One region of the Cytobacillus sp. FSL R5-0569 genome, then DNA from elsewhere that is predicted to be linked to it. Evidence: a T-box and tRNA genes for the amino acid it is inferred to sense, from the RefSeq annotation. Region 1 holds a T-box; the other regions hold tRNA genes.
The links. A T-box is a leader RNA that pairs with one kind of tRNA and senses whether it is charged. The one in region 1 lies ahead of trpS (tryptophan--tRNA ligase), so its partner is inferred to be a tRNA-Trp.
Positions count from the first base shown of each region.

Region 1 (2,720 bases):
TAGATCAACTTCATAGTTCAGAAAATGAAGCGGAAATTCGCTATTGGTTTACAGAATGGATGCCTGAAGAGTATAAAAGTATTCAATCAATGGGTTTCCATGATGCATGGATGAATTTATATGAAGACAGTAAGATAGGTTGGTCTAAGAAACATGAAAGATTTTGTGAGAATATCATTAAAGGACAACCTTTTTTTGAAAAGTTATGGGAAATGGAAAATGGTTCAAAGGTAAATTAAATCAAAAAGGGACGCTCAATTTAATTTGAACGTCCCTTTTTTTTTTATTTCCTTTTTCTTCCTAATCCCATAGCGTTTTCCATCTTTTTAACCATTTTACCTGCAACTTTATTGGCATTTTCTGCTCCTGCATCTAATATCTCATCTAATTCTGCTGATTCCATGAGATGATGATATTTATCTTGAATAGGTTTTAAGTGGCTAATAATTACTGTAGCTAAATCCCCTTTAAAATCACCGTACCCTTTTCCTTCATATTTATTCACAATATTTTCAATTGATTCACCTGAGAATATCGAGTAAATCGTTAATAAATTTGAAACGCCAGGTTTATTCTCTTTGTCAAAAGCAACGATGCCATCAGAATCTGTTACAGCGCTTTTAATTTTCTTCTCAATTTGTTTCGGTTCATCCAAAATAGAGATAAATCCTTTTTTATTAGGGTCAGATTTACTCATTTTTTTCGTTGGATCTTGAAGTGACATGATTCGTGCGCCCACTTTTGGAATGCTTACTTCTGGAATCGTAAAGATGTCATTGTATTTTTTGTTGAATCTTTCTGCTAAGTCTCTTGTTAATTCTAAATGCTGTTTCTGATCTTCTCCAACCGGGACAATATCTGTACCATATAATAGGATATCTCCAGCCATTAGTGGTGGGTAGGTTAATAAGCCTGCTGAGACAGCTTCTTTACCAGCAGATTTATCTTTAAACTGCGTCATTCTTTCTAACTCACCGATATAAGAAATACATTGTAACATCCATGCGGCTTGTGCGTGTGCAGGTACTTCGGATTGAACGAATAGAGTTGCCTTATTAGGATCTAAGCCTACCGCAACATAAAGTGCTGCTAGGCTACGGATATTGTTTCTTAGTTGTAAGCGATCCTGTGGAACAGTGATAGCATGTTGATCGACGATACAAAAGTAGCAATCATACTCATTTTGCAGCTCAACAAACTGTCTTAATGCCCCGATATAGTTACCAATTGTTATTGTTCCACTGGGTTGAATACCAGAAAAGAGTGTTTTTTTCATCATAATCCTCCTATTTGCTATGAGAAATGAACATATAAAAAGACCACTCATCCCTAAAAAATCTAGGGACGAATGGTCCGCGGTGCCACCCTAATTATTCACATATGTGAATCTCTTAAAGACAGATAACGTTAGTCTAACGTGAATCGATATATTCATGCTCAAAAAGTCCATTCGATTTAATAGGTTGCTTATTCTCACCTACCATAAGCTCTCTTAAAACCATCTTAAATGTACTACTCTTTTCTCACAGCAATTTGTATTATTTATTTGTAATCATAATATAATATATGTAGAAGTAAATCAAGTGAGCGTTATAACAGCAAAAAAAATTTTTATTTGTTATATACCAATAAAAACTTATGAAAACCCTTACATGACAATAATAATACATGTTTCGACATTTTTTTGAAAAAATATAGATAATTTAGATTATTTAAAACGGGCTTGAAATAAACTTTTAAAGAAACTATAATAAAACCTACCAAACGACATCTTTACAAACATATTACATTTTGTTCGGTTACAGGTAGATGGAATGATGAAAAGGTGAGTTTATCGTAGTCTAATAGATACAAATTTTAATATTCAAGCTGAATTATCTGAATAGAGGGAATTTGTTCTATCAAAATAAACTTACTTTCCTTAGTATGCATAAAGGAATCAACTCTTTTTTTATAATAAAAATTGTTTGATTTTTTCATCAATCTACTCTATGTGAACAACTGTTATTTCTGTGAAGAATCGTTTGAATTAAAAATAGGGGGTTTCACCGTGAAAAAAAGATGGTCAATCTTTTTAAGTATGCTACTTTTAGCTAGCATGGTTCTAGCAGCTTGCGCTGGCGGAGGCGATGACAATGCAGATGGTGGCGATGGAGGTAGTGATGTACCTCAAGAATTAAAAGTAAATATTAATACTGAACCACCTTCATTAAATCCAGGTTTGGCTGAAGATTCTACTTCTGGTACTGTTCTTCGTAACGTATTAGAAGGATTAACTCGAATTGGTCAAGACGATAAACCAGCAGCCGCTATGGCAGAAGATTGGGAAATCTCAGAAGACCAAAAAACATACACATTTAATATCCGTGAAGATGCACAATGGTCAAATGGAGATCCTGTAACTGCAGAAGATTTCGAATATGCATGGAAATGGGCATTAGACCCAGCTAATCAATCAACATATGCATATCAACTATATTATGTTGAAGGTGCAGAAGCTGCTAACACAGGAGAAGGTAGCTTAGATGATGTTGGCGTTAAAGCTGTAGATGAAAAAACTTTAGAAGTTACACTAGCAAACCCAACACCTTACTTTCTTGAACTAACAGCTTTCTATACTTATTTACCAGTAAATAGTAAAATCGCAAAAGAAAATCCAGACTGGGCAACAGATGCTGGTGAAAATTATACGACAAACGGACCTTTCCACTTAGCTGAAT
Region 1 is NZ_JBBOWW010000001.1:1,594,818-1,597,537, forward strand. Features, by position in the region: gene MKX78_RS08245 (YjbA family protein) at 1-239, shown strand, start outside; gene trpS (tryptophan--tRNA ligase) at 284-1,276, opposite strand; T-box leader at 1,338-1,536, opposite strand; gene MKX78_RS08255 (peptide ABC transporter substrate-binding protein) at 2,051-2,720, shown strand, end outside.

Region 2 (2,720 bases), 210 kb from region 1:
TAGCGAGAAGGTCACACCCGTTCCCATACCGAACACGGAAGTTAAGCTTCTAAAGCGCCGATGGTAGTTAGGGGCTGTCCCCTTGTGAGAGTAGGAAGTTGCCGGGCATACATACTATTAAATTATTCCGCAGTAGCTCAGTGGTAGAGCATTCGGCTGTTAACCGAACGGTCGTAGGTTCGAATCCTACCTGCGGAGCCAATGGAGAGCTGTCCGAGCTGGCCGAAGGAGCACGATTGGAAATCGTGTAGGCGGTTTATAGCCGTCTCAAGGGTTCAAATCCCTTGCTCTCCGCCATTAAACATATAAATTGGCCCCTTGGTCAAGCGGTTAAGACACCGCCCTTTCACGGCGGTAACACGGGTTCGAATCCCGTAGGGGTCACCATTTTGGAGGATTAGCTCAGCTGGGAGAGCATCTGCCTTACAAGCAGAGGGTCGGCGGTTCGATCCCGTCATCCTCCACCATTCATATTATCGCGGGGTGGAGCAGTCCGGTAGCTCGTCGGGCTCATAACCCGAAGGTCGCAGGTTCAAATCCTGCCCCCGCAATTTGGTCCGGTAGTTCAGTTGGTTAGAATGCCTGCCTGTCACGCAGGAGGTCGCGGGTTCGAGTCCCGTCCGGACCGCCACTACATAAATTCACACAAATTAATTTAAAACATATTGTAAAACGTATTGCAAAACGTATAAGTTTTGGCTCAGTAGCTCAGTCGGTAGAGCAAAGGACTGAAAATCCTTGTGTCGGCGGTTCGATTCCGTCCTGAGCCACCATTTGCCGGCCTAGCTCAATTGGTAGAGCAACTGACTTGTAATCAGTAGGTTGGGGGTTCAAGTCCTCTGGCCGGCATTGTTTTTTATGGAGGGGTAGCGAAGTGGCTAAACGCGGCGGACTGTAAATCCGCTCCTTCGGGTTCGGCAGTTCGAATCTGCCCCCCTCCACCATCTAGGGGTATAGTTTAATGGTAAAACGAAGGTCTCCAAAACCTTTGATGTGGGTTCGATTCCTACTACCCCTGCCAATTATGGCGGTTGTGGCGAAGTGGTTAACGCATCGGATTGTGGTTCCGACATTCGTGGGTTCGATTCCCATCAGCCGCCCCATTATTTTAAATTCACATTTTTTGCTTTCATGCATAGAATATACAAATGGGCTATAGCCAAGTGGTAAGGCAACGGATTTTGATTCCGTCATTCGCAGGTTCGAACCCTGCTAGCCCAGCCAGATCTGCGGAAGTAGTTCAGTGGTAGAACATCACCTTGCCAAGGTGAGGGTCGCGGGTTCGAATCCCGTCTTCCGCTCCAAGTAGTTATTTATATTGATGGCGGCATAGCCAAGTGGTAAGGCAGAGGTCTGCAAAACCTTCACCACCGGTTCAAATCCGGTTGCCGCCTCCAATACATATTCACTCATTTTTATACACCTCATGCCGGGGTGGCGGAACTGGCAGACGCACAGGACTTAAAATCCTGCGGTAGGTGACTACCGTACCGGTTCGATTCCGGTCCTCGGCACCATAATTAAATAAAAGAATATTTGCCGGTGTGGCGGAATTGGCAGACGCGCACGACTCAAAATCGTGTTCCATCACGGAGTGTCGGTTCGACCCCGACCACCGGTATTTGCGGGTGTAGTTTAGTGGTAAAACCTCAGCCTTCCAAGCTGATGATGAGGGTTCGATTCCCTTCACCCGCTTATATGGAAGTAAAGGACTGTAGACAATCTCTATTTATTAGCAGATTGTCTACAGTTTTTTTAGTTGAAGTGATTAGTTTTGTTGTTTTTTACTAACCTTAACGAAGTGCATAATGAGTGAAGAGAATGGATGAAAGGCTTCAGTAACGAGAAATGCATTCTCCTTAAAAAATATATGCAGAATACAGGTTGGTTAACAAGAAATATGGTGGAAATGAAAACTTTTCGTATTGATGGTTGACAGGATAGCTTTTATTAGATAAAATTTTCTTTGAAGTTGATAATCATTATCAATGACATGATGATGATCTAAAATGTTCGGATGGAGTGAATGACCTTGTCTAGATTATTTACTGAAGACTTAAGAATTGCATACGGTGATAGAGAGATTGTGAAGAACTTAAACATGATGATACCAGACGGTGAGATTACGGCTATTATTGGGCCGAATGGTTGTGGTAAATCGACTGTCTTAAAGACGATTGCAAGAATTATCCAAGCCAAAGCTGGGTCTGTATATCTTGATGGTAAGCAAATCAGTAAGGAATCGACAAAAGCGATTGCACAAAAAATGGCCATTCTTCCTCAATCTCCTGATGCTCCTGAAGGCTTAACGGTTTCAGAGCTAGTATCTTATGGAAGATTTCCATATCAAAAGGGTATGGGGAGATTAACAGCAAAAGATCGCCAGGTGATAGATTGGGCACTCCAAGTAACAGGAATTGCAGAATTTAAAGATAGAGAAGTAGATGCCTTGTCTGGTGGACAGCGGCAAAGAGTATGGATCGCGATGGCTTTGGCTCAAGAGACTGATATAATCTTATTAGATGAGCCGACTACATATTTAGATATGTGTCATCAATTGGAAGTATTAGAACTGTTAAAAGAGCTTAATCAGTTAGAAAATAGAACAATTGTTATGGTTATTCATGATTTAAACCATGCAGCAAGGTTTGCTGATTATTTAATTGCTATGAGAGCAGGCAAAATTATTAAAAATGGTGCTGCGAAGGAAGTTATGAATA
Region 2 is NZ_JBBOWW010000001.1:1,388,816-1,391,535, forward strand. Features, by position in the region: rRNA gene rrf (5S ribosomal RNA) at 1-107, shown strand, start outside; tRNA gene MKX78_RS07180 (tRNA-Asn) at 127-201, shown strand; tRNA gene MKX78_RS07185 (tRNA-Ser) at 204-297, shown strand; tRNA gene MKX78_RS07190 (tRNA-Glu) at 313-387, shown strand; tRNA gene MKX78_RS07195 (tRNA-Val) at 392-467, shown strand; tRNA gene MKX78_RS07200 (tRNA-Met) at 478-551, shown strand; tRNA gene MKX78_RS07205 (tRNA-Asp) at 555-631, shown strand; tRNA gene MKX78_RS07210 (tRNA-Phe) at 698-773, shown strand; tRNA gene MKX78_RS07215 (tRNA-Thr) at 777-849, shown strand; tRNA gene MKX78_RS07220 (tRNA-Tyr) at 861-944, shown strand; tRNA gene MKX78_RS07225 (tRNA-Trp) at 948-1,021, shown strand; tRNA gene MKX78_RS07230 (tRNA-His) at 1,028-1,103, shown strand; tRNA gene MKX78_RS07235 (tRNA-Gln) at 1,150-1,224, shown strand; tRNA gene MKX78_RS07240 (tRNA-Gly) at 1,230-1,304, shown strand; tRNA gene MKX78_RS07245 (tRNA-Cys) at 1,324-1,397, shown strand; tRNA gene MKX78_RS07250 (tRNA-Leu) at 1,429-1,517, shown strand; tRNA gene MKX78_RS07255 (tRNA-Leu) at 1,539-1,621, shown strand; tRNA gene MKX78_RS07260 (tRNA-Gly) at 1,625-1,695, shown strand; gene MKX78_RS07265 (ABC transporter ATP-binding protein) at 2,033-2,720, shown strand, end outside.
Region 2: it encodes a tRNA-Trp, which carries the amino acid that the T-box ahead of trpS (tryptophan--tRNA ligase) is inferred to sense. The anticodon was not compared.

Region 3 (2,720 bases), 2.3 Mb from region 1:
AGGTATAAAAAAAGATTTATTTGGAGAAACTTCTATTACAAGTGTAAATCCCCCTTTTTAGCTTCCATTCATGGAAGCTTTTTTTTTGTACTTATCTACAAAGCTTTCAACTAGATGCCTAGAAGCTTAATTTAAAATTAATCATACAAAAAAAGCTCATAAACCTTATAGAAGATTTAAGAGCTTTGACGCGCCTTAGAGGATTCGAACCTCTGACCCACAGCTTAGAAGGCTGTTGCTCTATCCAGCTGAGCTAAAGGCGCAAACTAAAATATGTATGGCTCCGCAGGTAGGATTCGAACCTACGACCGTTCGGTTAACAGCCGAATGCTCTACCACTGAGCTACTGCGGAATAATATAAATGGTGGGCCTAAATGGACTCGAACCATCGACCTCACGCTTATCAGGCGTGCGCTCTAACCAGCTGAGCTATAGGCCCCTATTTAAGCGGGTGAAGGGAATCGAACCCTCATCATCAGCTTGGAAGGCTGAGGTTTTACCACTAAACTACACCCGCATTTAAGAACTTCAACATACCGGTGGTCGGGGTCGAACCGACACTCCCGAAGGAACACGATTTTGAGTCGTGCGCGTCTGCCAATTCCGCCACACCGGCATAAAGGCAACACCCGGATTTGAACCGGGGATAAAGGTTTTGCAGACCTCTGCCTTACCACTTGGCTATGCTGCCATAACTGGGCTAGTAGGGTTCGAACCTACGAATGACGGAATCAAAATCCGTTGCCTTACCACTTGGCTATAGCCCAATAAAATGTTTAAAAATGGGGCGGCTGATGGGAATCGAACCCACGAATGTCGGAACCACAATCCGATGCGTTAACCACTTCGCCACAACCGCCATAATTGGCAGGGGTAGTAGGAATCGAACCCACATCAAAGGTTTTGGAGACCTTCGTTTTACCATTAAACTATACCCCTAGATGGTGGAGGGGGGCAGATTCGAACTGCCGAACCCGAAGGAGCGGATTTACAGTCCGCCGCGTTTAGCCACTTCGCTACCCCTCCAAAAAAGACTAAATGGTGGCTCAGGACGGAATCGAACCGCCGACACAAGGATTTTCAGTCCTTTGCTCTACCGACTGAGCTACTGAGCCAAAATAATAAATATGTAAATGGCGGTCCGGACGGGACTCGAACCCGCGACCTCCTGCGTGACAGGCAGGCATTCTAACCAACTGAACTACCGGACCAGATTGCGGGGGCAGGATTTGAACCTGCGACCTTCGGGTTATGAGCCCGACGAGCTACCGGACTGCTCCACCCCGCGATAATAAATATTAATGGCGGAGGAAGAGGGATTCGAACCCCCGCGGGCTTTAACACCCCTGTCGGTTTTCAAGACCGATCCCTTCAGCCAGACTTGGGTATTCCTCCATTAATAAAAAAGCAATAGCGGCGGAGGGGATCGAACCCCCGACCTCACGGGTATGAACCGTACGCTCTAGCCAGCTGAGCTACACCGCCATAAAATATATTGTTAAAAATTAAATTGGTGGAGCCTAGCGGGATCGAACCGCTGACCTCCTGCGTGCAAAGCAGGCGCTCTCCCAGCTGAGCTAAGGCCCCTAAAAAGTATTCGTGGTCGGGAAGACAGGATTCGAACCTGCGACCCCTTGGTCCCAAACCAAGTGCTCTACCAAGCTGAGCTACTTCCCGAAATAAAACGCGCCCGAGAGGAGTCGAACCCCTAACCTTTTGATCCGTAGTCAAACGCTCTATCCAATTGAGCTACGGGCGCATATGGAGCGGAAGACGGGATTCGAACCCGCGACCCTCACCTTGGCAAGGTGATGTTCTACCACTGAACTACTTCCGCAAATATCCATTATAAAATACTAATGCGGGTGAAGGGAGTCGAACCCCCACGCCTTGCGGCGCCAGATCCTAAGTCTGGTGCGTCTGCCAATTCCGCCACACCCGCAAATATAAATGGTGAGCCATGAAGGACTCGAACCTTCGACCCTCTGATTAAAAGTCAGATGCTCTACCAACTGAGCTAATGGCTCGTACAAAGGACGAGTGGTGCCGGCCAGAGGACTTGAACCCCCAACCTACTGATTACAAGTCAGTTGCTCTACCAATTGAGCTAGGCCGGCAAATAAACACAAAAATGGTGGAGGATGACGGGATCGAACCGCCGACCCTCTGCTTGTAAGGCAGATGCTCTCCCAGCTGAGCTAATCCTCCAAAATGGTGACCCCTACGGGATTCGAACCCGTGTTACCGCCGTGAAGGGGCGGTGTCTTAACCGCTTGACCAAGGGGCCAAAAAATAACCCCAAAAATTGGGGTAGTTTGCCCGGCAGCGTCCTACTCTCACAAGGGGACAGCCCCTAACTACCATCGGCGCTGAGAAGCTTAACTTCCGTGTTCGGTATGGGAACGGGTGTGACCTTCTCGCTATCGCCACCGGACTATGAAATTGTAAGGGAATCGTTCCCTCAAAACTAGGTAATGTTGAAGAAGATATTTATGAGTAATCGCCTATGCGTTGCTGATGCGACTACTTACGTAGTGCTGTCTAGCTGCGGCGGCTTGGAGCCGCCCGCATTTCGTATTGTCCAGCTACAGCGCCTAGGTGCTCGAGGTCATAAGTCAAATTTGTCATGAGGTTAAAGAACAACCTCCTGTCAAATCTGTCTTATGCTTGTCGCACCTGTGCAAGGCGCTTTCGCTTTTCGTTTTTGGTTAAGTCCTCG
Region 3 is NZ_JBBOWW010000001.1:3,913,677-3,916,396, forward strand. Features, by position in the region: tRNA gene MKX78_RS19915 (tRNA-Arg) at 190-263, opposite strand; tRNA gene MKX78_RS19920 (tRNA-Asn) at 279-353, opposite strand; tRNA gene MKX78_RS19925 (tRNA-Ile) at 364-440, opposite strand; tRNA gene MKX78_RS19930 (tRNA-Gly) at 448-518, opposite strand; tRNA gene MKX78_RS19935 (tRNA-Leu) at 536-617, opposite strand; tRNA gene MKX78_RS19940 (tRNA-Cys) at 622-692, opposite strand; tRNA gene MKX78_RS19945 (tRNA-Gln) at 697-768, opposite strand; tRNA gene MKX78_RS19950 (tRNA-His) at 785-860, opposite strand; tRNA gene MKX78_RS19955 (tRNA-Trp) at 867-940, opposite strand; tRNA gene MKX78_RS19960 (tRNA-Tyr) at 944-1,027, opposite strand; tRNA gene MKX78_RS19965 (tRNA-Phe) at 1,041-1,116, opposite strand; tRNA gene MKX78_RS19970 (tRNA-Asp) at 1,136-1,212, opposite strand; tRNA gene MKX78_RS19975 (tRNA-Met) at 1,216-1,289, opposite strand; tRNA gene MKX78_RS19980 (tRNA-Ser) at 1,304-1,396, opposite strand; tRNA gene MKX78_RS19985 (tRNA-Met) at 1,413-1,486, opposite strand; tRNA gene MKX78_RS19990 (tRNA-Ala) at 1,513-1,588, opposite strand; tRNA gene MKX78_RS19995 (tRNA-Pro) at 1,602-1,678, opposite strand; tRNA gene MKX78_RS20000 (tRNA-Arg) at 1,687-1,760, opposite strand; tRNA gene MKX78_RS20005 (tRNA-Gly) at 1,764-1,838, opposite strand; tRNA gene MKX78_RS20010 (tRNA-Leu) at 1,862-1,943, opposite strand; tRNA gene MKX78_RS20015 (tRNA-Lys) at 1,953-2,028, opposite strand; tRNA gene MKX78_RS20020 (tRNA-Thr) at 2,043-2,118, opposite strand; tRNA gene MKX78_RS20025 (tRNA-Val) at 2,134-2,209, opposite strand; tRNA gene MKX78_RS20030 (tRNA-Glu) at 2,214-2,288, opposite strand; rRNA gene rrf (5S ribosomal RNA) at 2,319-2,435, opposite strand; rRNA gene MKX78_RS20040 (23S ribosomal RNA) at 2,706-2,720, opposite strand, start outside.
Region 3: it encodes a tRNA-Trp, which carries the amino acid that the T-box ahead of trpS (tryptophan--tRNA ligase) is inferred to sense. The anticodon was not compared.